Regions from separate parts of the Vibrio japonicus genome, predicted to be linked through region 3. Evidence: predicted binding sites of a transcription regulator. Region 3 holds the regulator's gene; each other region holds the start of a gene.

Region 1 (7,720 bases), 900 kb from region 3:
CTACATAATAGAGCACAACACCATTTTCTTTGGGCTCTAGAACCAAATTAAAGCGGTTAGCAAACCCAAACGGCAATCGACGAAACAATACTGCGGCATCCATAGACATTACTGCGTACCTATTTGGTCTAAGAAGGCTTGAATTTCCGCTGGATGACGAATCTCTTCACCATACTTAGGCAACACTGGGATATGGCTGTCACTCATCAGCTTCAGACCTTGATCAGCTTTGTAGAGCTGTTCTGCACGAATAAAGTTGTATTTGCGCTGAGTAATGCCATCGGCTGTCACGCCATCACGAATAATCGTTGGCTTGATGAACACCATCAGGTTTTTCTTTTCCACTTGCGTGCTGGTTGATTTGAATAGATGACCGAGGACTGGAATGTCGCCCAATAATGGTACCTTCGATTCGCTCTCTAGTGCGCGTTCATCAATCAAGCCGCCTAGAACAATCATTTGACCGTCTTCCACCATCACTGACGTGTTCAGCTGGCGTTTGGCAAATCGAACATCGACCGCGCCATTTGCACCCAACACATTGGAGACTTCCTGCTCAATATTTAACTGAACCGAGTTACCTTCGTTAATTTGAGGGACAACTTTAAGCTTAATACCAACTTCTTTACGATCGACCGTCTGGAACGGGTTATCGTTGTTTGAACCCGCAGTGGAACCAGTAATGACAGGCACTTCTTCACCCACAATGAATGACGCTTCACCGTTGTCCATGACAGTAATACTTGGGGAGGAGAGAATGTTGGAGTTAGAGTCTGTCGCGACCGCGCTCAGCAGTGCCGTCCAGTCGCCCATCACCAAGCTCACTGCGGCGCCGTTAACACCTGCAAGGGCCGAAGCAAGAGTAGAATAATCGCCTTTCTCACTGGTCGTTTCGTTGCGCAAGAAATTGCCATCAGAATCATATACAGCTTTTGTTGTTTCAGTATCCTTAGCCTCTTCCAGACCTACCATGACTTGGCCGATCGGCGCGCCTGTATTGCCATATTGGATAACGGCACCCGTGTCTAAAGAGCCCCATTGCACACCTAGATTGATCCCATCGCCTTCAGCCATTTCTACGATCAACGCTTCAATCAGCACCTGAGCGCGACGAATATCCAGCTGGGCAATCACGTCTTGCAGAGCGATCATAATATCTGGCGGTGCAGTTAAAACCAGTGCATTGGTATCTGGGTGCGCTGCGATCATCACCTCACCACGCTTGGTAGAGCCATTCGTTTGACCACCAGACGACTTTTCCGCCTGCAGGTTATCTGATACGCCTTTTAACACATCAACAAGTTCTTCAGCATTCGCGTATTTTAGATAAACCACGCGATTGTTACCTTTTGACGCCATTTCAACATCAAGTTGCTTGATCAGTTTACGAAGGCGCTGACGTACTTGAGGATCGCCAGAAATCAGGATTGAGTTGGTGCGCTCATCAGCCACCAGCTTAGGCTGTAAGAATCCAGGAGTATTCTTCACATCAGTCTTACTTAACGCTTCTACAATTCTCACCATTTCAGCGGCAGACGCGTTATCAAGTTCAACCACTTCTATCGATTTATCACCCGCCTGATCCACGCGTTTAATAATGTCAGCTAAACGGTTTACAACGGCAGCTCGGCCTGTAATAAGAATGATGTTGGCTGGATCATAATGGACTACGTTACCCGCACCAGCGTTGTCATTTAGCTGGCGAAGCAGCGGGGAGAGTTCGCGCACAGACACATTGCGTACAGCGACAACGCGAGTGACAACCTCATCACCTTGAACTTTTCCATCACCCACAACAGGGATAGCGGAGGTTTTGGCATCTTTGGATTTAACGACCTTAATCACGCCGTTTTCCATTTCAATGACGGCGTATCCGTACACTTCGAGCACATTTAAGAAGAAACTGTAGTATTGTTCTTCGGTTAGCATGTCGTAACTACGTACATCCACTTTACCGCGAACAGACGGATCAACGATGATGGTCTTTTCTAAGTTGCGACCAACAATGTTGATAAACTCTTGAATATCCGTACCTTTGAAACTGGCACTGTATTCATTAGCCGCCATTATACTTGGCGAAGTTAATAAGCTTCCTGCTAAAAGCCACGCGCTTTTCTTAAGCCAATGATTCACGTTTTACTCCTCGTGGCGATAGTGGCCAAAAGCCGCTACCTATAATTCAATATATATCTCGTACGGCTGGCCATCGCGCTCGACCGTTAGAGTTAATTCAGTCAGCTCAGATAAATTTTTGAATATCTCTCCCATAACTGCTGAATCTTTTAAATCCAATCCATTAATTTGAGTGGCAATATCACCAGATTCCAATCCTACTGCTTTAAATAAGGCAGGATCCTTACCTGGAGACAAACGATAGCCGACGATGTCATTACCATTTTTTACCATCGACATGCGCACATACTGGAACACTTGTTTTGTATCTTGACGAATCTCATCTCGGATCTGCTCTAGCTTATCCTGTGAAACCGGAGGGGGCTCAGCCACTTGACGAGGCTCTGATCTTTCGTATTTCAGCCCTTCAAGCATCACGGTTTCATTGCGGCCTGAGTTATCCACTATTACGCGATCCTGTTGCACTTGATATAGCTTAGCTCTGGTGCCTTCGATAACTTCACCGATCCCATAAGTCACCTGCTTACCACGATTGGCGATAACAGCCAGATTCTTATCTGGATTTGTGCTTGTGACGACTCCCACCAATACAACATTAAGCTGACTTTTGGGAGCATCTTGAACTTTGGGCTTTTCAACAACTTTACGCTGCTCTTGGTATTGACCAAAAAGCTGACCGTTTTGCAGCTCAGTCAGATTGACTGAAGAACCTACATTGCTTGACCGATTGTTGGAGGGTTTAGGTTGCCACTGAGTAATGGATTCAGATGTGAAAGGTTGCCAGATCAATCGACCTAAGATCCAAGCACTGACTACTAATAAAACAATCACTACAATCTTACTTAGGCGCTGCTGAATCTGTACATCTTGGATAGATTCGCTCAATCTGTACAGTGCGCTTGCGCTTTGATGCTTCACTGAGTGTCCTTCTCGTTTGCGCCCAAATCTGATGGTGCCCATTAATAAAAGTGTAGCCAACTATTGTACCAAAATCCCTAACAAGCTAAACACTTAACTCCCTATACCCAAAGGTCCAAATGCTAATTTTGATAATCCCGCTTGAAAAATGCACATCACATCACCATTGTTACAGCTGATATCACCAAATAATTTATTATCGTTAGAGGTCCGTTCCAACAATGGGTTCCCAAACAGAAGCAGTCAGGCTCGATAAATGGCTTTGGGCGGCACGCTTTTACAAAACGCGCTCTATTGCGCGAAACATGGTCGATGGCGGCAAAGTCCACTATAATGGCCAACGCAGCAAGCCTAGTAAGGCAGTTGAGCTTGGTGCAGTCATTACTCTTCGCCAAGGTCACGAAGAGAAAACCGTTGTTATTGAAAAGATTTCAGATCAACGACGAGGCGCTCCTGAAGCTCAGACTCTGTATGAAGAAACGGCTGAGAGCATTGCAAAGCGCGAAGAAAACGCCGCACAACGCAAACTTCATGCGCATAGCCCTAGCCCTGATCGTCGCCCTGACAAAAAACAGCGCCGCGACATCATCAAATTTAAACATCAATAAGTACCATACGTACGAGGAATTAACTCCATGGCAAACAACGTATTAAACCGCTACCTTTTTGAAGACCTCTCAGTACGTGGCGAGTTGGTGCAATTGGATGAAGTATACCAACGTATTATTACTAGCAAGGAATACCCTGCGGCACTTCAAAAGCTACTCGGTGAGCTATTAGTTTCAACGACACTTCTTACAGCAACACTAAAGTTCGAAGGCTCTATCACGCTGCAACTACAAGGTGATGGCCCTGTATCACTGGTTGTCATTAACGGTGATAACAACCAAAAGGTTCGTGGTGTCGCCCGCTGGGAAGGCGAAATTGCTGACGATGCAACTATCCATGACATGATGGGCAAAGGCCATCTTGTAATCACTATCGATCCAAAACAAGGTGAGCGCTATCAGGGTATTGTTGGCCTAGAAGGCGACAATCTCACTGACATTATTGAAGGTTATTTTGCTAATTCAGAGCAGCTTAAAACACGCCTTTGGATTCGCACTGGTGAACATGAAGGTATCGCACACGCTGCTGGCATGTTAATTCAGGTTATGCCTGATGGCACTGGCGCTCCAGAAGATTTTGAGCACCTTGAGCAGCTAACCAATACAGTGAAAGACGAAGAACTGTTTTCTTTGGGTGCCAATGAACTGCTTTACCGCTTATACAACCAAGAGAAAGTGCGCATCTTTGAACCTCAACCTGTTGAGTTCCACTGTGGCTGTTCTCGAGAGCGCAGTGGAGCAGCAATCATTACTATCGATAGAGCAGAAGTTAATGACATTCTGACAGAGATTGGCACCATTTCTTTACATTGTGATTACTGCGGCACGAGCTACACGTTCGACGAAGCAGAGGTGTCTGAACTGTTTGAACAGTCAATAACAGGTAATAAAACGCTGCATTAATTTATATTTTTTACCAAGCACGTAATTTACCCTTCAAAAGGCCAGCCAATGCTGGCCTTTTTGTGATCAACACCCCGTCATTCCTAGCTTTCCTGTAATTAAGCAACTGGTTAATTTTAGTCGAATATTAACGATTTTGGTCTAGCGCAAAGCTTTGCGTGCGCGATAAACTATCCCTGCCAATATGTGATGCGTCGCTTAAAACCCCAGTCTAAACAAGGATATTTTTTGAGCTATATCCCTGTTTTTACTTAGGCCCATTGCTAGCATGGTGAGCGTATAAAAATTAAAAAATTCTTACAAAATCCCTACAAATTATTCCGACAAGGAGCACCGATGACCGTTATGGAACATACAAAGGCTGCAACAATTGACCTGACTAAGCACGGACTGCATAACGTAAAAGAGGTTGTTCGCAACCCTAGTTATGAGCTGTTATTTGAAGAAGAGACTCGTGCTGACTTAGAAGGCTATGAAAAAGGTGTTGTCACTGAACTCGGCGCTGTTGCCGTTGACACTGGTATTTTTACTGGCCGCTCACCAAAAGATAAATACATCGTTAAGGATGCAACCACTGAAGAACACATGTGGTGGACATCTGACGCAGTAAAAAATGACAATAAACCAATCTCACAAGAAATCTGGAATGACCTAAAAGAACAGGTAACAAACCAGCTTTCTGGTAAACGTGTATTCGTTGTTGATGGATACTGTGGTGCCAACCCAGATACTCGCCTAAGCATTCGTGTAATTACAGAAGTCGCTTGGCAAGCACACTTCGTGAAAAACATGTTTATCCGCCCTTCAGAAGAAGAGCTAGAAACGTTCGAGCCAGACTTTGTAGTCATGAACGGCGCGAAATGCACGAACAAAAACTGGCAAGAACAAGGCCTGAACTCAGAAAACTTTACTGTATTTAACCTAACCGAGCGCACACAGCTTATCGGTGGTACGTGGTACGGTGGTGAGATGAAGAAAGGTATGTTTGCTATGATGAACTACTTCCTTCCTCTACAAGGCATCGCATCAATGCACTGTAGCGCAAACATGGGTAAAGAAGGCGACGTAGCCATTTTCTTCGGCTTGTCTGGTACGGGTAAAACAACCCTTTCTACTGATCCAAAACGTGAACTGATTGGTGATGATGAACACGGTTGGGACGATGACGGCGTATTTAACTTCGAGGGCGGTTGTTACGCGAAAACCATCAAACTATCGAAAGAAGCGGAACCGGATATCTACAACGCTATCCGCCGTGATGCCCTTCTAGAAAACGTAACGGTTCTTTCAGATGGCACTATCGACTTTGATGACGGTTCGAAAACAGAAAACACTCGCGTTTCTTACCCAATTGAACACATCGAAAACATCGTGAAGCCTGTATCGAAAGGCGGCCATGCGAAGAAAGTTATCTTCCTATCCGCTGACGCATTTGGTGTGCTACCTCCGGTTTCAAAATTAACACCAGAGCAAACTAAGTATCACTTCCTATCTGGTTTTACAGCAAAACTAGCTGGTACTGAGCGTGGCATCACTGAGCCAACACCAACATTCTCTGCATGTTTCGGCGCAGCATTCCTAACTCTACACCCAACGAAGTACGCGGAAGTTCTCGTTAAGCGTATGGAAGCAGCAGGTGCAGAAGCATACCTAGTGAACACAGGTTGGAACGGCAGTGGCAAACGTATCTCGATTCAGGATACTCGTGGCATTATTGATGCGATCCTAGATGGCTCTATCGAGCATGCAGAAACTAAGCACATTCCAATCTTTAACTTGGAAGTACCAACTGCGCTGCACGATGTTGACCCAACCATCCTTGACCCACGTGACACGTATGTTGATCCACTACAGTGGGAAAGCAAAGCTAAAGATCTAGCTGGGCTTTTCATCAACAACTTCGAGAAGTACACCGATAATGAAGAAGGTAAATCACTTATTGCAGCTGGCCCACAGCTAGATTAGTGACCTTGTCTTCAAATAAAATTCTAAGCCCCTATTTCTAGGGGCTTTTTGTTGCCTCGAACTCCAAAATGTTTCAAGCTAGTCATTGTTCCGTACTGGACGCCTCTTTTTCATTTCGTTGAAAAAGGCTTCATTGAGGCATGTCTAGCCGTGATTAGGATAGTGAATGGGTGTAAGGGAAGGTCGTAATTTTGAAGAGAATCTTGCTACTGAGCACAATATTCCTCATTTGTTTGCTGAGCCTGTTCGCCATTTCTCTGTATGCCCTACTTCAAACTCGCTACTCTGCAAACATCATTAACTTTGCGTTTCAGCATCTCACGCCTTATTCAGTAGTAGCGCGAAAAGCCCTGTACTCTCCCCCTTATCAACTAGATCTTGAGGATGTTGAGATAACATCTGAGAGCCAAACATTCCCGATTTCTAAAATCACAATCTGGCTAAGTCCTTATGTTTTTAGCGATGGCAAGTTGGCTTTTGATTCCCTACTCATCGAGGGAGCTAATATTGATGTGCGGAAGCTAGACACTCAGCTTGCTCGCTCTGTGCACCTAAACTCGATTTCACTTAAACATGTTGATATTTCAGCTGGACCTTGGTCAATACGAGAGCTCAGTGTGCAAATCAAAGAGCCTGTCTGGGAAAAGCCTGAACAACTCTTACCCTACGGAGAGTTACAACTCTCAGCACAACAGCTTTATTCTCATGGTGAAGCGTTTGACACGATTCTCATTGATGCCAAATATAAGCCCCAGAACAGCACGCTTTATGGTGTTTCTTTTGACTGGCGCGGTGCCAATATTTCCGGACAAGCAGAACAATACCAAAACGGATGGTCGTTGGTTAATGTCACCATCAATCACTTAAGGCTACCGCCTCAAATACCTTCAGAGCGACTTCTTTCCACACTTGAGTCTCTCAACCTGCCGATAGCTCATATCAACAGTCTGGATATTTTAGGAAGCAGCTTTAATTACTCTGGCTGGCGGTTTGAACAACTTGATGCCTCGTTGGAAAATCTATCGCTCGATAAATCAATATGGCAACAAGAAGAGGGATCTCTCTCATTTGATGCGGAAAGTGCAACACATTCAGCGTTCCAGCTTATTGCGCCCACCTCTAAGCTACGCATTACTCCAGAAGGCATTGAGTTTGAAGATTTTGATGCCGATTTTAAACAGGGACGAGTCCAA
Region 2 (7,720 bases), 870 kb from region 3:
ACAGCCAAGGCAAGTATGAAATCATTGCCGATAAACGTATCGACGCAGATTACCCTCAAAAAGATGAAAAAGCCGCTGCCGCCTACATGAACAAGTATGTGGAAGAGCTTATCTTACGTGCACCAGAGCAATGGATGTGGCTGCACAAGCGCTACAAAACCATGCAGGATGAGAGCGTTGAAAAAGGCATTCGTTACAAATAACTGGTTATCAAAAATGGGCGTCCTCTTGAACGCCCATTTTTATTAAAACTCGAACCTTTGGTGTTGATTAGATGCCGTACTCAGCGCGGTACGCTTTTACCGCTTCTAAGTGCTCTGCCGCATCGCCTTTCTCTTCCAGATACGCAATCAAATCACCTAAGCTCACAATAGAAATCACCGCACAACCAAAGTCACGCTCCACTTCCTGAATCGCAGAAAGCTCACCTTTACCCTTCTCTTGACGATCAATCGCAACGAGAACACCCGCCAAATCTGCGCCGTTTGCTTTAATGATTTCCATCGACTCGCGAATCGCAGTGCCCGCAGTGATCACGTCATCCACCAGCATAATACGACCTTCTAGTGGGCTACCAACCAAGTTGCCACCTTCACCATGGTCTTTCGCTTCTTTACGGTTAAAGCAGTAAGGTGTGTCGACATCGTGATGATCCGCCAGTGCCACCGCCGTTGTCGTCGCAATTGGAATGCCTTTGTAAGCTGGGCCAAACAACACATCAAACTCGATACCTGAATCCGCTAACGCGGCTGCGTAAAAACGACCTAGGCGCGCTAAATCACGACCAGTATTGAAAAGACCAGCGTTAAAGAAATAAGGGCTCTTACGACCTGACTTTAAAGTAAACTCACCAAATTTCAGGACTTCCTTCTCTAGTGCAAACTCAATAAATTCACGCTGGTATGCTTTCATTACTTTCTCTCTAAATTAAGGTTTACTCTCACGCCTTTATAGAAGGCAAAAAAATAGCTTCCGTATGAGGGAAGCTATCTTCATAATTAATTTTCTAACGCCATTTTCTGCGCTTCAACAATATCCGCAATGCCTTTCTTCGCAACGGCTAGCAAATCCATTAACTCATCGTGAGTAAACGGTTCACCTTCTGCAGTACCTTGAATTTCAATCATGCGGCCATCTTCAGTCATCACCACATTCATATCAGTATCGGCTGCTGAGTCTTCAACGTACTCTAGGTCACACAATATCTCTTCACCCAGAATGCCAACAGAAACAGCGGCAACGTGCCCTTTCATTGGGTTCGCTTTCAGCTTGCCATTGTCAACTAAGTGCTGGAACGCATCCGCCATAGCCACACTTGCACCTGAAATAGACGCCGTACGTGTTCCGCCATCCGCTTGAATCACATCACAGTCAACAGTGACCATAATCTCACCCATCGCTTCTAGATCAACGACAGCACGAAGGCTACGAGCAATCAGGCGCTGGATTTCCATTGTACGGCCACCTTGCTTACCACTTGCCGCTTCACGACGCATACGCGAATGCGTTGAACGAGGGAGCATTCCGTACTCAGCAGTTACCCAGCCTTTACCTTGACCTTTTATCCAACGTGGCACGTTTTCTTCAACTGTTGCGTTACAAAGCACTTTGGTATTACCGAACTCAACCAGCACAGAGCCTTCAGCATAAGCGGTATAGTTGCGAGTAATTTTAATTGGGCGAATTTGATCCGCCTGGCGGTCGTTTGGACGCATGGGCATCTACCTTATTTTTCTATCTGATGATAGGGGGAGACGAATTTGATTGGAGCAGGAGTATAGCGGAGTTTGTATAACAAAGCTACGCGCATTACTTTCTCCGTTACTGCCAGATAAGGGCTTTGTGCTACTATAGCCTTGCGTTATTTTCAAAAATTGATAAATAGGAAAATTCGATGATCTACAGTATGACAGCCTACGCTCGCAAAGAAGTTAAAGGCGATTGGGGCAGCGCCGTTTGGGAAATTCGCTCGGTCAATCAACGTTATCTAGAAAACTACTTTCGCCTACCAGAGCAATTTCGAGGCATAGAGCCAGTTCTGCGTGAGCGTTTTCGTAAAAAACTGGCACGCGGAAAAGTAGAATGTGCATTGCGCTTTGAAGCTAACCCAGCAGCAAAGGGCGAACTGACCATCAATGAAACTCTAGCCAAGCAGGTAATCAAAGCCGCTGAACAAGTCATGCATATGACGGGTGAGCTTAGCCGAATTAACCCATTCCAAGTCATGCAGTGGCCAGGTGTGATGGAAACACCAGAGCAAAACATGGATACAGTGAATAAAGAGTTGCTGGCAGGTTTTGACGAAGCATTAAGTGAATTCATTGAAGCACGTGGTCGCGAAGGCGAAAACATGAAAGCACTTATTGAACAGCGCCTAACTGCGATTTCAGACGAAGTGACGAAAGTACGCGCTCGAATGCCTGAAATTATTGAGTGGCAACGTGAACGTCTTTTCACTAAGTTCGAAGAAGCGAAAGTGGAGCTAGATCCATCACGCGTAGAACAAGAGCTGATTCTTCTTGCTCAAAAGTCTGATGTCGCTGAAGAGCTGGACCGCTTAGATTCTCATGTAAAAGAAACCAACAATATCCTGAAAAAAGGCGGTGCTGTTGGCCGTCGTTTAGACTTTATGATGCAAGAGTTCAATCGCGAATCGAACACGCTGGCATCAAAATCCATCAGCACTGACATCACGGCGTCTGGTGTAGAGCTTAAAGTTCTGATAGAACAAATGCGTGAGCAGATCCAGAACATTGAATAACCTTTAAAAGATGAAGCCCTGCAATCGCAGGGCTTCTTTTTATTCATCTTTTTCTTGTGTCGTTCGGTCTACGTAAGGCCAATAATGATGCCCAGCGCGGATCAACAAGGTAGCCGCCGCGAGAATAAATGCCGCAACCGACAGCCAAACCACTGGCACCGCATCCAACTCTTTCATCCCTAGCGTTATATAACGGGCGATCGCCATCATCGCGATGTAAATCGGGTATCGAACCGGGATCTTACCATTGACGACAAACTGCTGAACCATTGCCAACACTTCAAGGTAGATAAACATCAACAGAATATCGGTCAGCAATACCTTCTTCTGCTCATACATATGCATGAACTCTTCCACCATGGCAAACACGGTGGCGAGCGTAATCGCAATCAATAATAGTGCTTCTAATACATGGTAAATTTTTAAAAAAGGGCGACTAAACGAGGGAGGTAACTGAGATGGCATTTCCTTATTCCACAATCTTTGTGATATTGGAATCAATACTACCATGGCTCAATGAATAAAAAATGGCTCTACAAAAGCAGAGCCATTTTATTTGGCAAAAACATAGAGACCGATAACACTATCGCGCCGCGTTTTTATAACAGTATCAAATAGCTGAGGAACAACGCACACAGCGCGTAAATCACTGGGTGCACCTCTTTCCCCTTACCCGCCACAACCATTGAGAACGCGTAGCTAATAAAACCCATCGCCATGCCGTTGGCCGGAGAAAAACTCAACACGGTGAACATAATGGTAAAGAAGGCGGCAATGCGGGACTCTTTTTGTTCCCATTGAATATCACCTAAACGACCAATCATGTAGATACCGACTACGACCATCGCCGGTGCGACCATCGCAGCTGAAAACATAGAGAATAGCGGATATAAGAATAGAGATACCAAGAACAATCCAGCAACCACAACCGCTGCCAAACCTGTTTTTGCTCCTTGAGAAGACGCAATACCTGATTCAGAAAATGCAGTGATTGATGTAGTCCCCAACACAGAGCCAATGACCGTGCCACCCGCATCCGCAACCAGTGCTGAACGCGCATTGGGTACTTTGCCATCTTTGTCGATGATACCTGCATCACGCCCTACCCCGACAATCGTGCTCAATCCGTCAAAGAAATCGACAATCAGGAAGATAATCACGATAAACAGCAAATCAAACATTTTATCTGCGGTTAACCCAGAGAAGTTAAACACCGCACCAAAACTGCCCGACAAACTTGGCGGCGCGGAAATGATTTGCTCTGGAATCGGCGCATTGTTCGTGCCCAGAAACACATCGGCCAGAACGGTCAGCAAAATAGCTGAAATAAATGAGATAAACGTGGCTAACTTGATGTCACGGATCATACATCCCAAGGCGATAAAGATACTGATGTAAGCGATAACAACTTTAGGATCAGCAATGTTGCCCATACTGACCAAAACAATTGGGTTCGAGACAATAATTCCAGCATTCTTTAATCCCAAGAAGGCAATAAACAGGCCGAGTGAAACCGTAATGGCGAGCTTTAAGTCTTCGGGGATCGATTCAATCATCGCTTTACGGATGTTAGTCATCGACAAAATCAGATATAGCACACCCGACAAGAAAATGCCAAATAGCGCTTCGTGCCAAACTAAAGCGACCGAGCCACTGAGCAGCATGCCTTTAAAGAAGCCATTCATACTCATACCTGGTGCCAGCATTACTGGATAATTGCCCCAAATACCCATAATTAATGTCGCAGCCGCCGCAGCCAACGCGGTCGCCGTGAACACCGCACCTTTGTCCATACCAGGAATGCCACCCAAAATTGCAGGGTTGACAGCCAAGATATAACTCATCGCAAGGAAGGTAATAAAACCTGCATATAATTCCGTGCTAATCGTTGTTCGGCGTTCAGAAATTTTAAAGACTGATTCGAGTATGCCAGAGCTATTCTGGGCTTTGAGTGTGGTGTCGAAACTCACAGCGAAACCTTTATCGTGGGTAAATGGCAATGTAGAGCAAATGCTGTGAGTGCTCAATAGAGCTAGGCGTCACTAAAAACTGTAGTCACCAAGATAGGCTCGGCGGTAGAAACTTCTAGTCCATAACACTAGGGATATACAGCATTTAATCGTTTGCGCGGATTGTAAAGATCTGGAATAAAAACTCAACGCCTTTCTGATGAAAAGCTCGACAAAAGCAAACGTTTGCCAAGTTCGGGACTCTCATTCTAACAATAAGGATAACTCTGAACATCCCACTTATGTGGGAACTTGTTGTTATAAACTGCCTGTTTATGATACTCTTCGCCTCCATTTTTCTGGCCTAAATTTCACCAATTCGGTGATTCGACACGGTCAGTGCTATCTTTAAATATGTCGAATTCTCTTTTCGACACATCGAATCTAAACGTGGAATTGTACCTATGGGCAAAGGCACTCTTTATATCGTATCTGCACCAAGCGGCGCGGGAAAATCGAGCTTGATTTCAGCCATGCTGGAAACAAACCCTACTTACGCAATGAAAGTGTCTGTATCACATACCACACGTGGCATGCGTCCTGGTGAAGAAGATGGTGTTCACTACCACTTTGTTCAAAAGGAACAATTTGAAGATTTAATCGAGCAAGGTGCATTCCTTGAATACGCTGAAGTTTTCGGTAACTACTACGGCACTTCTCGCATTTGGATCGAAGAAAACCTAGATAAAGGTATCGACGTATTTCTAGATATCGACTGGCAAGGTGCACGTCAGATTCGTGAGCAAATGCCATTAGCAAAAAGTCTCTTCATTTTGCCTCCTTCAAACGGCGAGTTAGAGCGTCGTCTGAATACACGAGGTCAAGATAGTGAAGCCGTTATCGCTAAGCGTATGGCTGAAGCAAAATCAGAGATTTCTCACTACAACGAATACGACTACGTGATCATCAACGATGATTTCGATACTGCATTGATAGATTTTAAAGCCATCCTTCGTGCAGAAAGATTGAAGCAAGATAAACAAGCTGCTAAATATAAAGGCATGCTTGATGCGTTATTGGCTGAGTAAGTCCTAGACACTAGGAATACTCACGCTGTATAATTTCTCGTCATACAAAATTTTAGTTAACTAATTTGGAGTCCTCATGGCACGCGTAACTGTTCAAGACGCTGTTGAAAAAGTTGGCAACCGTTTCGACCTAGTTCTCATTGCGGCTCGCCGCGCTCGTCAAATGCAAACTGGCGGTAAAGATTCACTAGTGCCAGAAGAGAACGATAAGCAGACGGTTATCGCTCTACGCGAGATCGAAGAAGGTCTTATCACGAAAGAAATCCTAGATGCTCGTGAGCGTCAAGAGCAACAAGAGCAAGAAGCAGCAGAATTAGCAGCAGTAAGCAGCATTGCTCACACTCGTTAATCTGACTCTTCGTAACAACTATCTTCCGGGCCTAAAATTTGTATCTATTCGATAGTCTCAAAGACGTTGCCCAAGAATACCTAACAGAGCCTCAAATTGAGGCTCTGCGTCAATCTTATGTGGTAGCGAAAAATGCCCATGAAGGGCAGACCCGTTCCAGCGGGGAACCTTATATCATCCACCCTGTTGCCGTCTCTCGTATCTTGGCCGAAATGCGTCTTGATATTGAAACTCTGCAGGCCGCACTCCTTCACGATGTTATCGAAGACTGTGACGTCACCAAAGAAGAGCTAGAAACTCAGTTTGGTACAACAGTAGCTGAACTCGTTGATGGCGTGTCCAAACTGGATAAACTTAAGTTTCGAGATCGCAAGGAAGCCCAGGCTGAGAACTTTCGCAAAATGGTACTTGCCATGGTGCAAGACATTCGCGTCATTCTGATCAAACTGGCTGACCGCACTCACAACATGCGTACTCTGGGTGCTCTACGCCCCGATAAAAAACGTCGCATCGCCCGTGAAACGCTCGAAATTTACTCTCCACTTGCCCACCGATTAGGCATACACAATATCAAGACAGAGCTAGAAGAGCTTGGTTTTGAAGCCTTGTATCCGAATCGTTATCGCGTACTCAAAGAAGTAGTAAAAGCCGCACGCGGTAACCGCAAAGAGATGATTCTACGCATCCATAGTGAGATTGAAGGGCGTCTAGAAGAAGTTGGTCTTAAAGCCCGTGTCGTCGGACGCGAGAAGAACCTGTTCTCCATCTACAATAAGATGAAAACCAAAGAACAGCGTTTTCACACCATCATGGACATCTACGCGTTTCGTGTGGTGGTGGAAGAGGCAGACACATGCTACCGCGTACTTGGCCAAGTGCATAGCTTGTACAAGCCGCGTCCAGGCCGCATGAAAGATTACATCGCAGTACCAAAAGCAAACGGCTATCAATCGCTGCATACCTCTATGGTCGGCCCTCACGGTGTGCCGGTCGAAGTACAAATTCGTACGGAAGACATGGACCAAATGGCAGACAAAGGTGTCGCTGCGCACTGGTCATATAAAGGTAAAGGCAATAGCGAACGCACTGGTACCACTGCGCAAGTAAAAGCCCAGCGTTGGATGCAAAGCCTGCTTGAGCTACAACAAAGTGCGGGTAACTCGTTTGAGTTTATCGAAAACGTTAAGTCTGACCTTTTCCCGGATGAAATTTACGTCTTCACGCCAAAAGGCCGCATTGTGGAAATGCCAGTTGGCGCGACTGCGGTAGACTTCGCGTATGCCGTTCATACTGACGTAGGTAATACCTGTGTTGGCGCTCGTGTTGATAGAAATCCTTACCCTCTTAGCAAGTCGCTAAAAAATGGTCAGACGATTGAAATCATCAGTGCTCCGGGCGCAAGACCAAACGCCGCCTGGCTCAACTATGTAGTGACATCACGCGCGCGTACTAAGATCCGACAAGTTCTTAAAACCATGCGCCGTGAAGAGTCAATCACTCTAGGCCGACGCCTGCTTAACCACGCGCTGGGTGAGCTTTCGATCACTGATATCAGTGAAGAAAATATCAACCA
Region 3 (7,720 bases):
ACCGTAGAGCCTGAAGCATTGCGCGTATTGGAAATTCGCCACAATAGGTTTTTTACGCGAACCAAAAGTTCTCTAAGCTCAAACGGCTTCGTGACGTAATCATCGGCTCCCATTTCCAAACCAACAATTTTATCGATGCTATCCGTGCGTCCTGTTACCAGGATAATCCCAATGTCTGATTTACTGCGAAGTTCACGAGTGAGCATCAAGCCATCTTCACCTGGGAGATTGATATCTAGCATCACCAAATCTATCGCATTATTTTCTATGGCATTATTTTGTAGCGATTCGCGCATTTCCTCACCGCTTTGGGCCTCACTCACCTGGTAACCTTCATTCTGAAAATACCCAACGAGCTTGCTGCGAGTGACTGCGTCATCTTCTACAACTAGTACGTGATAACTCATTTACACCACTTATTTGCTTTGGTCTTCATATTGATCTGTATTCTATTCATAACTAGTAACATTTCTAGTATTTGTCACTTTAAATTTACGAAAGATGGTTTTTTATTGATTCAAAACAAAACCCGCTTACCTGTTTACTATCCTTAATATTTAGACTTAAATCGACATAATCACCATTACCGCTGTTCATTTTTATTATGTAGACTACCTGGCAGTTATCTTAGGAGTCTCAGCTAATGCAAGAAATCAAAGCATTCAATGAAAAACGCGCGGAAATCTACTGGTGGCTGTCTAGCCTTTTGGCAAGAGAGTTAACGCAAGAGAGTCTGGAGCAATATCATTCAGTAGAAATTCGTTCTTTCCTGTCAGGACTTGGCGAAAATGAGTCGCTGAAACCTGCTGTTACAAAAGTCGTGGATTCCCTAAATCGTCTTTTAGACAGAGAAGACGCACAGCTAGAGCTTGCTGCTGACTTTTGCGATCTCTTTTTAAAATCAGACAGAGATTCCGCACTTCCTTATGCCTCTATTTACATTGGAAAATCCGGTCTTTTGAACGATAAGCCAGCAAAAGAGATGGAAGATTTAATGCGCTCCTACGATATTGAAGTGGACAAGAGCCTGAATGAACCTGCTGATCACATCGCAATTGAATTGGACTTTTTAGGCAACTTAATCATACTTTCCAACAAGTTAGAGAAAGAGCATGAATTAGATAACGCCCTAACCGAGCAAGCACAGCTTATCCACCAGCATCTATTAAGCTGGACACCTCAGTTTTCCCAAAAGTGCCAGTCTTTGGATAAATTTGGCTTCTACGCGTCTATCGTACAATTACTTGTTTCCTTCCTAGAATTAGATTGCCGCTACCTACAAGGTAAAGAATAAAGGCGATTCTGTTTTTGTAGGTTTCTCCCTGATACGCAAACCTTTTATTTGCTCTTAAAAGGTTTGCAGTCTAAAATTGTGTCCGCAAACGATAACAATGATCGAAATGAATACAAACCGCTAACAAAGCGGTTTTTGTGTTTCTGATACTTTCTGCCAAATTATTCTAAACTTGAATATACTTCTGTGGCAGTAATCGACAGGACAGAACTTTATGGCCACTATTAAAGACGTTGCCCGCTTAGCCGGTGTGTCAACAACAACGGTTTCACATGTAATTAATAAAACACGCTTTGTTGCTGAAGCTACTCAAGAAAAAGTAATGGAAGCAGTCAAAGAGCTTAATTACGCGCCTAGTGCGGTTGCTCGTAGCTTAAAATGCAACACGACTCGTACCATTGGCATGCTGGTGACTCAGTCAACAAACTTATTCTTCTCAGAAGTGATCGATGGCGTTGAAAGCTATTGTTACCGTCAAGGCTACACGCTGATCCTGTGTAATACGGGCGGCATCTACGAAAAGCAACGTGACTACATCCGCATGCTGGCTGAAAAACGCGTCGATGGCATTCTTGTTATGTGTTCTGATCTTACTGAAGAACTCAGCGAAATGCTTGAGCGTCACAAAGATATTCCAAAAGTCATCATGGATTGGGGTCCGGAAAGCTCTCAGGCTGACAAGATCATCGATAATTCAGAAGAAGGTGGCTACCTAGCAACGAAATACTTGATCGACCACGGTCACACGGATATTGCGTGCCTAAGTGGACATTTTGAAAAGTTAGCGTGCCAAGAGCGTATTGCTGGTTATCGACGCGCAATGAGTGAAGCGAATCTCAACGTTGAAGAAGATTGGATACTGGAAGGTAACTTCGAATGTGATACCGCAGTACTGGCAGCGGATAAAATCGCAGCAATGGACAAAAAACCTACGGCAGTGTTTTGTTTCAACGATACGATGGCACTTGGCCTAATGAGCAGACTGCAGCAAAAAGGGATCCGTATTCCCGAAGACATGTCTGTTATTGGTTACGACAACATAGAACTGGCTGAATATTTCTCTCCTCCGTTAACCACCGTACACCAACCAAAGCGCCGTGTAGGTAAAAATGCTTTCGAAATTCTGTTAGAGCGCATCAAAGACAAAGAACACGAAAAACGCGTTTTTGAAATGCATCCAGAAATCGTTGAACGATGCACCGTGCAAAATCTGAATAAATAACCTTTTTGTGCATTTAACCCTTTGATTGATGGTGGTTAAATGCACAACTACCTAATCACCTCGGAACTAAGATCACATTTAGCTCATCTCCCCATGATAATTTGAACGATTTTTATTTATCCTCTGAAAGTTCGATTAGAGCCACGCACAGGGCAAACTACTCTGAAAAGATAGGACGCAAAGCCACCGGCCTAAGTATGTATATGTATGGTAGCGGGGTTGCCGATGGCAAAATGCAAATGCAATACAATGGATTCTTCATCCACAAGATGTCGGCTCTTCCTCAGAAGCAGCGTTCCGTTGGCGTTTCACAAAACTTAGTGGAATATGCACTTGTATGACGCCTTACTGACATAATGTATGCAATATTTTGCTACTCTCTCGGACCTGAATTGGTGGCGTATACATATACACCGAGAAAACACAGCATGGATAAACCAATACTTAAAGACTCTATGAGGCTATTTGAGCGACTGGGGAAAATTCACTCCCGCTCAATGTTTGGTGGTTTCGGCATATTTGCCGATGACACTATGTTTGCACTTGTAGTAAACGACAAACTTCATATAAGGGCCGATGACGAACTTGCAAAACGATGCAAAGAAATCGGGCTTGACCCATATGTTTATAAAAAGCGTGGCTTCCCCGTAGTGACCAAATATTTTGCATTGACAGAGGATTGGTCCAATGATGAGCAACGCACTTTAGCTATGGCCCAAGACGCACTTGAAGCAGCGAAGCAAGATAAACAGATTCAAGCAGAAGCAAAGCCAACTCGATTAAAAGACTTGCCTAATTTGCGCCTTGCAACAGAGCGCATGTTGAAAAAAGCCGGCATCAGTGATGTCGAGTCGTTGAAAAACGCAGGTTCGGTTGAGGCTTTTAGAGCAATTCAATCGACACAGACGTCCGAGCTCAATGTGGAACTGTTATGGGCTTTAGAAGGCGCTATAAATGGAACGCATTGGTCGGTTATCCCCCAAAGCCGCAGGCAAGAACTGCTGAGTATGCTGGGAAAGTAAGCCTCATTAGATATAGAAAAGTCAGCCCTGTGCTGACTTTGTTTTTTTAAGGGAATTTTTTATCCACTTAGGCGTTCTTATCAGATATGTCACTTTCATGTCGTTTAAGTCAAGACGACATGAATAATTAGCAAAGTAAGCAATGAAGTAGGACTTGGTAATGAATAAAAAGTGGATCCTTGGCTTAATACTGCTTGGCCTGATCATTTTCTTAGCGACAAATTTCGGCCAGTATCTGACACTCGACAATGCCAAAGCCCAGCAAATTGCGTTAGACGATTTTATCAATGCAAACTTTGCACTGGCAGCGTTGGTTTACTTTCTCGCTTATGTGGCAATTACAGCATTCTCAATACCCGGTGCCGCCGTCGTTACCCTATTAGGCGCTGCACTTTTCGGCTTTTGGGTGAGTTTATTCCTAGTGTCATTTGCCAGCACCATTGGCGCAACCTTGGCGTTTTTGAGCAGCCGCTTTTTGCTTCGAGAGTGGGTTCAAAGCAAATTTGGTAACAAGCTCCAAGCGATTAATCAAGGTGTTGAGCGTGATGGCGCGTTCTATCTCTTCTCGCTGCGACTCATTCCAGTGTTTCCTTTTTTCCTGATCAACTTGCTTATGGGTCTGACGCCAATATCAGTCAGCCGCTACTATCTGGTCAGCCAACTTGGAATGTTACCTGGAACGGCGGTTTACCTAAACGCCGGAACACAACTCGCTCAAATCGACACACTGTCGGGAATCGTTTCTCCTTCTGTTTTGGCCTCTTTTGCATTGCTGGGTTTATTTCCTATTATTGTGAAGTGGCTAATGGCCAAACTTAAATCCCCGCATTCCTACAATGGTCAGTCTTAATGAAAGTGTTCACCGCAAATACCCCACCTGAAGCTCACATTGTTTGCGAACTTCTTAAATCTCATGGTGTTGAATGCGAGGTAAGAGGTGAAGGTATTTTTGGACTACAGGGGGAAATCCCCTTTGGTGAACACAGCGAACCCTATGTTTGGCTTTTAGATAAGCATCAATTGGGTATAGCTCAAGAAGTCATCTTACAATACCAAACACCTACGATTGGGAATGCTTGGGTATGCAATGGTTGCGGTGAAAGGAATGAAGCTCAGTTCGGTGTCTGCTGGAATTGCGGTGCCGTCTCACCCATTTAATGGGTAAATGAATAATAAGTAAGCTACGCCGATCTAATTTGCTGTTTTATGAAATCGATAGAGTGCTGATTAAATTCATCCGCTCGCTCCACGTTGCACACATGGCCACAATTTGGGATCTCCAACAGTTGGCTGCGATTGTGCACGGCCACCATCTCTTTCACGGGTTTGATAAACATGTAGTCTAACTCCCCCATCAGGTAAAGCGTTGGGATAGGCAACTCTCGCTCTTTGAAATAGCGCATGAGAGGATTCACTTCAGTGGTGAGAATGTACCAACGTTTAAATTCATTCTGACACAGTTTTTTGGCTTCTCGGATAAACAGGTGGCGCGACTCTTTTTGAGCGCGTTGTGGCATGACAATGTACGCGAATAAGCTGTACAGCCACATGTATGGCACGATGTGCTTACAAAGGTCACCCACACGTACCAAAAACTGTGAACGCATGTTAAATCGCGTTACAGCGCCGCCTAGCACCATTGACTTAACGCGCTCCGAGGCTAGCTCCGCGACGTTTCTGACAATAATGGTTCCTAAAGACATGCCAACAAAATGCGCAGATGAAATCTTAAGATGGTCCAAGACTTTAAGAATATCTTGGGTCACCTCTTTGAATGTATAGCGACTTGAAATCAACTCTTTGAGCAATTGGTTGGATTTCCCATGCCCTCTCAGATCCAACAAAAGTAGATTGAAGTGTTGCTTGTAGGCTTTAATCTGCTTAAACCAAATTGAAGAACTTCCACCTGCCCCATGCACAAACACAACCCATTCTTTACTTGTCGGGTGCAGATAAGTTTTGTGAAAAAGCAGTGTAGAACTCATAACGTCGATTTGATGGTGTAACTGATTGATTGAAGGACAAGAAGACTACCACAAAGTCGACTCGTTGAAATTCAGCTTATATCAATTCTTGCCCTTTATCCCGTCTCATAACGAAAAAAGGCGTCAATTGACGCCTTTACTCTATTTTTCTGGTCTTAAATTGCCTGGCGGTAGAGCGAAACATATTCCGTAGCCGCTTTGTTCCAACAGAAGTTTTGTTGCATTGCATGGAGCTGAACACGTCTGAATTCTTCAGGTTGTTGTGCATAAAGCAGCAAAGAACGCTGAAGTGTCAGTAGTAAGTCCATCGGTTCGGGCTCCATGAAGACAAACCCAGTCGCGACATCCGGATGTTCATCGTAATCGTTCACACTGTCTTTGAGTCCACCGACCCCACGAACAATGGGTAACGTGCCGTAAGCCATGCTGTAGATCTGATTTAAACCACACGGCTCAAATTCCGATGGCATAAGGAAGAAATCTGATCCAGCCTCAACCAAATGCGCTAAACCGTTATCGTAAGCTTCAATAAACTTAAAATTATCCGGATGCAGCGCTTCCATCTCTCTTAGCTTATGAGCTAGTGCGGGTTCACCCGTCCCAACAATCACCAATTGTAGGTTGTACTTTAGAAACCTCGAAAGAATCGGCAGTAGATAATGAACACCTTTCTGGTTAGTCAGTCGGCAAACCATGCCGTATACCGCGACGTCTTTAATGTCCAGCCCAGCTCTTTCTTGCAAGCTACGCTTACATTCCGCTTTGCCTTTCACCATACTGTCGAGGTCAGCACTGTAATTGGCAGGTATCAGAGTATCAGTTTCAGGGTTCCACGAAGAGTAATCACAGCCATTCAGGATACCAACGAGATCGTCAGCACGGGCCTGAAATTCAGCCGCCATGCCATGGCTCCCCAATTCTGTTTTCAACTCTTCGGCGTAGGTAGGGCTCACAGCGTTAATTTTGTCTGCGTTTAATACGCCAGCCTTAAGCATCGATATATGGGTTAGGCTCACTGCCGCATCAGGTGCGTATCTGCCATGAAACTCCGAAATACACTGTAATTCATCGTAGCTAAATACCCCTTTAAATACCGAGTTATGCACGGATAACACGCTCTTCATTTCTGCATAAAAAGCATCATGCGCATAACGATGCTTGAGCAAAAATGGGACAAGACCGGTATGCCAGTCATTGGCATGCACTATCTCTGGCTTAAAGTTGAGTTTTGGCAGCATATCCAAACATGCGGTGCTGAAAAACGCGAAACGCTCACCGTTGTCATCGTATGCTTGATTATTTTCAGCATACATTTCAGGACGGTCGAAATATTGAGGGCAATCAATGGCGTAAACCGGTACACCAGCAACACTTAACTCTCGTACGCGATACTCAGTATGAGGCCAATGAGAGAGTTTGGTTTCTAAAATGACAGGCGCATTTTCAATGCCTGATATTTTTTGATACGCAGGGAGAGTAATTCGAACATCATATTTGAGTTCAAGGAGTGCTTCAGGCAGTGCCTTGGCAACATCTGCCAAGCCACCGCTTTTGATCAAACCTTCAACTTCTGATGCTACAAAGAGGATAGATAAATTCTCAGTAGCCAACGCGTGCTCCTTTTGGAATAACCACAATCCCGTTGTCAGAGACATGGTAGCGTTTTTTATCTTCGGTCAAGTTGACACCAATTTGCGTGCCCGGCGCGATATCGGCGTCTTTGTCGATGATGACACGTCTAAGCACACACCCCGCACCGACTTTAACATCCCCTAGCAGAATACTTTCGCTAATGTCACAAGCAGACGCAATGTTACTACGGAAACCTAGCACAGACTTTTCAATACGAGACCCACGTATATAACTTCCATTACATACTAGGCTATCAATGATCTGAACTCGACCGTTAGAAGAGTCTGTAAACGTTGCTGGTGGTAAAGGTGGGTAATACGTGTGAAGCGGCCATTTACGGTTATATAGAGAAAAGACACTGTCTTCTCCCAGTAAGTCCATATGAGCTTCCCAATAGGCATCAATTGTACCTACATCGCGCCAGTACACCTCTTCCCTTTCTCCTGGGATGGTGTTGGAGCTGAAGTCATAAACAAACACATCTCCTTTAGGGTACATTTTTGGAATAATGTCGTGACCAAAGTCGTGCGATGAATCTGGATTATCTGCGTCTTCGACTAACTCA
Region 4 (7,720 bases), 1.1 Mb from region 3:
CACGGCACAGCTACCTTTATGATCCTTGGTGCTATCTGTACACGTCGTTGCCCTTTCTGTGATGTAGCCCACGGCCGCCCGCTTCCTCCAGAAGCAGAAGAGCCGCAGAAGCTTGCAAAAACCATTGCAGATATGAAACTGAAATATGTGGTTATTACTTCTGTAGACCGTGATGACCTGCGTGACGGTGGTGCTCAGCACTTTGCTGACTGTAACCGCGAAATTCGAGCGCTTAACCCGAACATCAAGATTGAAACCCTAGTTCCTGATTTCCGCGGTCGTATGGACGTAGCTCTGGATCTAATGAAAGACAATCCGCCAGATGTCTTCAACCACAACCTTGAAACAGCACCTCGCCTGTACCGTAAAGCACGCCCTGGTGCAAACTATAAGTGGTCACTTGAGCTACTAAGAAAGTTCAAAGAACAGCACCCAAATGTCCCAACTAAATCGGGTCTGATGATGGGTCTTGGTGAAACGAAAGAAGAGATCGTCGAAGTACTCAAAGATCTTCGTGCACACGGCGTAACTATGCTGACACTGGGTCAATATCTAGCGCCAAGCCGTCACCACTTGCCGGTTGAACGTTACGTTCCACCATCAGAGTTTGACGAGCTAAAAGAAATTGCACTTGAACTTGGCTTTACGCACGCTGCCTGTGGTCCATTTGTTCGCTCTTCATACCACGCAGATCTTCAAGCACAAGGCGTTGAAATTAGTTAATTTCATTATGCAACCAAAGTAATACCTGTAAGGCTGACTGATAACGTCAGCCTTTTTCATTTCCATTCTTGAATGAGAACGGACTCTTCTATAGGCTTAGTCCTATCACTAAAAAATAATTGGGAAAACAATGAAAAGACTAGGGATTATTACTATCGCACTGAGTGCACTCGCAGCTGGTTGCTCTTCAAACACGCAGCAAGACAATTTCCGCGAAGCCTCTTTTGAGCTGTGTAACACCGAAGTGAACTTGTACTCTGTCAGCGATGACGGTCGCGTACGTATCTCTTGTGCTGACGGCGCTAAGTTTGCTCTAGACAGCGAAGATACACTAGAGACGATGCGAGATATCAACATCGACTACTGTGATGGTGAAGGTCTAGGTAAATTCAGTGAAAGCCGTAAATACTACTCGTTTAAGTGTAAATCAGGCACGTTACTGAGCATTACAAAGTAACCTCAGTTAAGTAGATTTAAAAAGGGTCGATGTTATTGCATCGACCCTTTTGTTTATCGGTATTACTCTGGCAATAAAAAAGCGCCTTAACCACTGTATACAGTAACTAAAGGCGCTTTTTCAAATCAGTCAGATTATGCGTAAACTGGTAGGCGCTTACAGATAGCCAGAACTTTCTGTTTTGTCGCTTCGATAACTTCTTCGTTACCGATGTTATCCAGTACGTCACACATCCAGTTTGCCAGCTCTTTTGCGTCTTCTTCTGTGAAACCGCGGCGAGTGATTGCTGGAGTACCTACACGGATACCAGAAGTAACAAACGGGCTACGAGGGTCGTTTGGTACTGAGTTCTTGTTTACAGTGATGTTCGCTGCACCTAGTGCCGCATCAGCATCTTTACCTGTGATGTCTTTGTCGATGAGATCAACAAGGAACAAGTGGTTTTCTGTACTGTTAGACACGATTTTGTAACCACGCTCTTGGAACTGAGCAACCATCGCTTTCGCATTCTTAACAACACGACCTTGATAAGCTTTGAACTCAGGCTCCATCGCTTCTTTGAACGCTACTGCTTTACCAGCGATAACGTGCATTAGAGGACCACCTTGACCGCCAGGGAAAACTGCTGAGTTCAGTTTCTTGTACATGTCTTCGCCAGCGTTAGACAGGATAAGACCACCACGTGGACCTGCTAGCGTTTTGTGCGTCGTTGTTGTTACAACGTGTGCGTGCGGGACTGGCGTTGGGTATTCACCTGCCGCGATAAGACCAGCAACGTGCGCCATATCGACGAATAGGTACGCGTCAACTTTGTCTGCGATTTCACGCATGCGTTTCCAATCAACGATTTGAGAGTACGCAGAGAAACCACCGATGATCATCTTAGGTTTGTGCTCAAACGCTAGCGCTTCCATTTCGTCGTAGTTGATTTGTCCTGCTTCATCGATACCGTAAGGGATAACGTTGTAGTGCTTACCAGAGAAGTTTACAGGAGACCCGTGAGTCAGGTGACCACCGTGCGCTAGGCTCATACCTAGAACTGTGTCGCCTGGGTTAAGAAGAGCCATATAAACAGCGCTGTTTGCTTGAGAGCCAGAGTGTGGCTGAACGTTCGCATACTCGCAGCCAAACAGTTTACATGCACGCTCAATCGCTAGGGATTCCACTTTATCTACGTACTCACAACCACCGTAGTAGCGCTTGCCAGGGTAACCTTCAGCGTATTTGTTTGTTAGCTGAGAACCTTGAGCTTCCATTACACGTGGGCTTGTGTAGTTTTCAGAAGCGATTAGTTCGATGTGTTCTTCCTGGCGAAGAGTTTCTTCTTGGATAGCTGCGAATAGATCCGCATCGTAATCCGCGATGTTCATATCACGCTTTAGCATCTGTATCTCCTGACTCAGATTAAGACTTAAAGTTGCAAAAAATCCACTTATGATTCTGACGCAAACGTTTGCATCAACCTAATGGCGCGCATTCTACATAATTTGATCTTGGTCATAAAGAGAAAATTCTAACTTTTCTCATGCAGATTTTTCATAATGATTTTCAAGAGGCGTCATAATTGGCATATCTCAAACATCATCCAGTTGAGATGTGTCAATTTTATCCTTTACACCCCGTAAAACGACAATTACATAGGTTTACCTTAAATTTAGCTCTCAAGCTACCGAAATCCTTATTTTTTCAATAGTATTCGCGCCATTATTTACTCTAAAAGTTTCAATTTGATGGAAAAACACTCACACAAGGAAGATTGGATTGCAATTCTAACTGGGACCTTCTTAGTCGCTCAGGGCGTGTACTTCCTCCAATCAGCCAACTTACTGACGGGCGGTACAACAGGACTTGCTCTGTTAGCCAGTCAATTTGTGTCCGCTTCATTCGGTACGCTCTATTTTTTGGCCAATTGCCCATTTTACTTGTTAGCCTGGAAACGTTTTGGAGCGCGCTTTGCTTTTAATAGTGCGATTTCCGGCGCATTAGTCTCCATCTTTGCCGATCACCTTTACTTGGTGATTACATTAGAAACGGTCAACGAAGTCTACTGCGCGGTTGCTGGCGGATTGTTAATGGGGCTCGGTATGCTCATTTTGTTCCGACACCGTTCGAGTTTGGGTGGCTTCAATGTGCTGTGTTTATTCATTCAGGACAAATTCGGCATCTCTGTTGGAAAGTCCCAATTGATTATTGATGTTTGTATCCTCGTTGCGTCTTTCTTCTTCGTTTCACCTCAAGTGATAGGTTTGTCTATTCTAGGTGCCATTCTTTTAAATGTCGTACTGGCAATGAATCATAAACCCACTCGTTATACCGTGACCTACGGATAACAATAAGACACTGTCAAAGCAAAAGAGTCCGCTTTTCATAGCGGGCTCTTTGCTATTAATGTGATGTTCTGGTTTTTACATCATGGCTCAGTTCTTTATTTAGCTCTGTTTCCACATGGCCAGGTGACTGAGTATTGATGGAAATCAGGCGATACATCGCGGGAATAACAAACAAGGTTACCAAGCTGGCAAACCCCATACCGAAGAAAATCACCGTACCGACAGCCACTCGGCTTTCATAGCCTGCTCCGGTTGAAATGATCAGAGGAATGGCTCCGGCTAATGTCGTAAATGCCGTCATCATGATCGGACGTAAACGTCGGGCCGATGCAGCAACAATAGCCTTCTCAAACTCAAAACCTCGGTCACGCAACTGGTTGGCAAACTCTACGATTAAAATGCCATTTTTGGTCACCATACCGATCAGCATGATCATCCCTATCTGGCTATAAACGTTGAGCCCTTGATTCATTAAGAACAGTCCTAAGAATCCACCAAACACGCCCATTGGCACAGTGAACATCACCACCAGCGGGTTGATAAAACTCTCAAACTGAGCAGCAAGAACAAGATAAGCCACCAGTAACGCGAGTGCAAACACCACCAACACGCTCGATTGGTTCTCTTTGAAGTCTTTCGATTCACCTGAGTAGCTGATTGAAATGTCCCCTGGCAGAAGCTCTATCGCTTTTTGATCGAGGAAGTCCAACGCATCACCCAACGTATACCCTTCCACCAAATTCGCCGTGATGGTGATGGACTTTTGCTTATTGTAGTGCGCTAATCGAATCGACGACGCCACCTCTTCAATTTTGGTAACTGTGTCCAGTGTGACTAGCTCCCCAGAGGACGTACGTAGATAAATTTGGCTAAGATCTGACGCATTATTAAAGCTGTTCTCATCCCCTCTTAAATACACATCGTATTCTTCACCACGCTCAACAAATGTCGTTTCGCTTTTACCACCGAGCATCACTTCCAGCGTATCGGAAATATCTGAGATACTGATACCCAATTCTGCCGCGCGTTGTCTATCCACCGTCACCACCAATTCAGGTGTTTTTTCTGAATAGTTAATATCTACGCCTTCCATAAATGGGGATTCTTCGGCCAAGTTCTCCAACTCTTCTGCCCATTTTTTGAGTTCAGGGTAATCTGAGCCACCTAGCACGAACTGCACGGGCTCACTTGAACCACCACGGAACCCCGGCATAAAAGGAAAAACTCGTACATCCGGAATATCAGCAAGGGCTCTTCTGACCTCTCCCAACCCTTGCTGAGCTGTCACTTCACGTTCGTTCCAGTCTTCAAGGATCATAATGACAAAGCCCGTTTGGTCACCCGCATTCCCGCCAAACGCTGGCGATTGAATGCTGAATGATTTAAGAAAGCCCTGACCAAGTAATGGCAACAAGCGCTCTTCCACCAAATCCATATTGGCAGACATTCGGTTATAACTGGTGGCATCAGCGCCACGCACGAACGCTAACAGTACGCCACGGTCTTCCGATGGCGTTAACTGTGAAGGTACTTGTTGCATCAATCCCCAGCTTCCACCAATACACGTGAGAATGATCAACGGCGCGGCCCATTTCCACTGTAGAGATCTTGCCAGTACTTTCCGATAACCACTTTCCAAGCGCTTAAACATCCCCTCAATAAATTGGCTAAAACGGTTCTGCTTTACGTTCGCTTTGAGTAATTTGCTTCCAAGTACTGGCGTTAAGGTTAATGCAATAATCGACGAGAAAATCACCGACATGGCGAGCAACACGGAGAATTCCGTAAACAACAAGCCGACCATACCATCCATAAATGAGATCGGCAGGAACACCATGACCAATACCAACGTGGTCGCAACCACTGCGAAGCCGACTTCGCGAGTCCCCTTATAGGCCGCCAACAAAGGACTCTCGCCTTGCTCAATGTGGTGGAAGATGTTTTCTACCACCACTATCGCATCATCCACTACCAAACCGATAGAAAGGATGAGTGCCATCAAAGTGATAAGGTTGATGGAAAATCCAAAATAGTACGCGGCCATAAACGAGGAAATTAAAGACACTGGCACGGTGACGGCTGGAATCAACGTTGCACGAGACTGACCGATAAAGATGTACAGCACCAGAATGACTAAGCCACCCGTAATAAACAGGGTGTTGTACACTTCGGAAATAGAACGATCGATAAATACCGTTGAGTCATAGTCAATCGCAAGTCGAGTTCCCTGCGGTAAGAATTTTTGAATTTTATCGACTTCAAGGTGAACCAGCTCCGCAACATCTAAAGGATTCGCGTCCGATTGTGGAACAATACCCATACTGACATTAACCACACCATCACTTTTAAACGTAGAGCTTTCATTCTCTGCGCCAAGATACACATCTGCGACATCTTTTAGGTATATTGGCGTATTGTCGCTGGCACGTTTCACCACTAAGTACTGAAAATCTTCAACTTGGTTGTAGCTACGAGCCGTTCGAACCGACATCACTATCTGATCGTTACGCACCTCTCCGCCCGGGCTTTCTAAGTTTTCACTTCGCAGTGCCGAGCTGATATCTGAAGTAATCACACCACGACCAGCCATTTGTTCAGGCTTTAACTTAACGTACATCACTTTGTACAAGCCGCCTGAGATATCGACTGAACTCACTCCGGAAATGAGACTAAACCTGTCCATCAAAACTCTTTCTACATAATCAGTGAGCTGAGTTCGATCCATTTCCGAGGAGCTTAAATTAATATAGAGAGAGGCCTCCCCCGATCCATTGTTCTTGAAAACAATTGGATCATCCGCTTCATCCGGTAATGATCGCTGCGCTCGGGCAACAGCATCACGTACGTCGCTTACCCCGGCATTTAGGTCATAGCCCAATTCAAAAGTAATGGTGATACGAGAACTACTATTACGGGTAACGGAGGAAATTTCATCAATGCCACTAATACCCGAGAGTTGGTCTTCCAAAATAGAGGTTATCTGGCTTTCGATAATCGTTGCAGACGCTCCTTCGTAGCGGGTGCTGATTGAGACCACTGGGCTCTCGATATCTGGCATCTCTCGAACAGCCAGCTTAGTAAACGAGACAATGCCAAAAACACACAACAACAAACTAAGTACGACCGCCGCAACTGGCCGCTTTACCGACACATCCGACAACAACATTAGTTACTGCCCTCTTTTTTTACATCTGCCGCCTTACCGTCTTTGTCGACCTCCTTGATTGAAGCACCATCACGCATATTCACAATGCCTTGCACGACTATCTTCTCGCCTATCTCTAGGCCTTTTTCTATCACTACAAAATTATCTACGCGAGCACCTAATACCACTTCCGAGCGCGTTGCCTTGCTGTCGTCGCCCACAACGTATACATATCGTTTAGTGCCAGAGTATTCGAGCGCCTGAACAGGAATAATAGGCGCTTCGATTGCAGGGAATTCCATATTTGCTGATACCAACATACCGGGCTTGAGCTTGCGCTCATCATTATTAAAGTGAATACGCACGCGCAGGTTTAATGTTTCTTCATTAATACGGGAATCAATCCCTACAATCTCTCCTTCGAAAACCTGATCTCCCCACGCCGATGTTTTTGCTTGCACTTTCATTCCGGTAGAAACCTGTGGGAGATAGCGCTCAGGCACGCGAAGGTCGAGTCGCATTACAGATAGATTATCGAGGGTGAACAAGTCTGAGCCTACACTCACCATTTTTCCTAAGCTGAAATCAATAAAACCAACCGTGGCAGAAAACGGCGCTGAAATATGCAGGTCCTTAAGTTCCGCATTCGCCGCATTTAAGCGTGCTTGAGCGATTTCGACACTCGCTTTCTGTGCATCGATCTCAGTTTGAGTAATCGCATTTCGTGTTGCGAGTCGAGAGAATTCCTTGAGCTTTCGCTGTTCATCTTTCAGGTATGCTTTTGCCTCTGAAACTGACGCTTGAGCTTTATCATCATTAAGTTGAATGAGTAACTGCCCTTTTTTCACCTCTTGATTGGCTTTAACGGCAATTTTGTCGACTTTACCCGCAACTTCAGGCGAAATCATGACAGATTGCTCGGCTTTTAATTTCCCAACCAGTGATAGCGATTGAGAAATTTGGTGCATTTTGACTTGCTCTACGACGACGGCAATCGCCGGTGGTCCTTTTCTGTCTGCCCCCACCACTGGCGTAGCCGTGATGAGAGAAAGAGAAAAAAGACCC

What was found. Region 3 encodes PurR, which represses purine synthesis genes. Its sites were predicted from a motif close to TNANGNAAACGTTTNCNTNA; they were not measured.
Region 1: pckA (phosphoenolpyruvate carboxykinase (ATP)) is a predicted target of PurR. The motif match lies at 4,705-4,724, and genes of this name have one in related genera.
Region 2: NP165_RS12570 (NCS2 family permease) is a predicted target of PurR. The motif match lies at 4,945-4,964, and genes of this name have one in related genera.
Region 4: glyA (serine hydroxymethyltransferase) is a predicted target of PurR. The motif match lies at 2,622-2,641, and genes of this name have one in related genera.

The regions. Positions count from the first base shown of each region.
Region 1 covers NZ_CP102096.1:2,670,231-2,677,950, forward strand. Annotated here, with positions in the region: gene gspE (type II secretion system ATPase GspE) at 1-103, opposite strand, end outside; gene gspD (type II secretion system secretin GspD) at 109-2,133, opposite strand; gene gspC (type II secretion system protein GspC) at 2,173-3,051, opposite strand; gene hslR (ribosome-associated heat shock protein Hsp15) at 3,273-3,659, shown strand; gene hslO (Hsp33 family molecular chaperone HslO) at 3,687-4,562, shown strand; gene pckA (phosphoenolpyruvate carboxykinase (ATP)) at 4,899-6,527, shown strand; gene NP165_RS12725 (AsmA family protein) at 6,719-7,720, shown strand, end outside.
Region 2 covers NZ_CP102096.1:2,641,108-2,648,827, forward strand. Annotated here, with positions in the region: gene NP165_RS12545 (Kdo(2)-lipid IV(A) acyltransferase) at 1-203, shown strand, start outside; gene pyrE (orotate phosphoribosyltransferase) at 271-912, opposite strand; gene rph (ribonuclease PH) at 999-1,715, opposite strand; gene NP165_RS12560 (YicC/YloC family endoribonuclease) at 1,895-2,761, shown strand; gene NP165_RS12565 (phosphate-starvation-inducible protein PsiE) at 2,801-3,226, opposite strand; gene NP165_RS12570 (NCS2 family permease) at 3,361-4,731, opposite strand; purine riboswitch at 4,794-4,893, opposite strand; gene gmk (guanylate kinase) at 5,175-5,798, shown strand; gene rpoZ (DNA-directed RNA polymerase subunit omega) at 5,875-6,147, shown strand; gene spoT (bifunctional GTP diphosphokinase/guanosine-3',5'-bis pyrophosphate 3'-pyrophosphohydrolase) at 6,186-7,720, shown strand, end outside.
Region 3 covers NZ_CP102096.1:1,775,018-1,782,737, forward strand. Annotated here, with positions in the region: gene torR (two-component system response regulator TorR) at 1-407, opposite strand, end outside; gene torD (molecular chaperone TorD) at 644-1,294, shown strand; gene purR (HTH-type transcriptional repressor PurR) at 1,509-2,516, shown strand; cyclic di-GMP riboswitch class I at 2,658-2,743, shown strand; gene NP165_RS08405 (TfoX/Sxy family DNA transformation protein) at 2,945-3,538, shown strand; gene NP165_RS08410 (TVP38/TMEM64 family protein) at 3,699-4,388, shown strand; gene NP165_RS08415 (putative signal transducing protein) at 4,388-4,696, shown strand; gene NP165_RS08420 (alpha/beta fold hydrolase) at 4,720-5,523, opposite strand; gene glgA (glycogen synthase GlgA) at 5,679-7,133, opposite strand; gene glgC (glucose-1-phosphate adenylyltransferase) at 7,123-7,720, opposite strand, start outside.
Region 4 covers NZ_CP102096.1:700,772-708,491, reverse strand. Annotated here, with positions in the region: gene lipA (lipoyl synthase) at 1-723, shown strand, start outside; gene NP165_RS03365 (hypothetical protein) at 854-1,180, shown strand; gene glyA (serine hydroxymethyltransferase) at 1,315-2,565, opposite strand; gene NP165_RS03355 (YitT family protein) at 2,911-3,510, shown strand; gene vexH (vibriobactin export RND transporter permease subunit VexH) at 3,566-6,676, opposite strand; gene NP165_RS03345 (efflux RND transporter periplasmic adaptor subunit) at 6,676-7,720, opposite strand, start outside.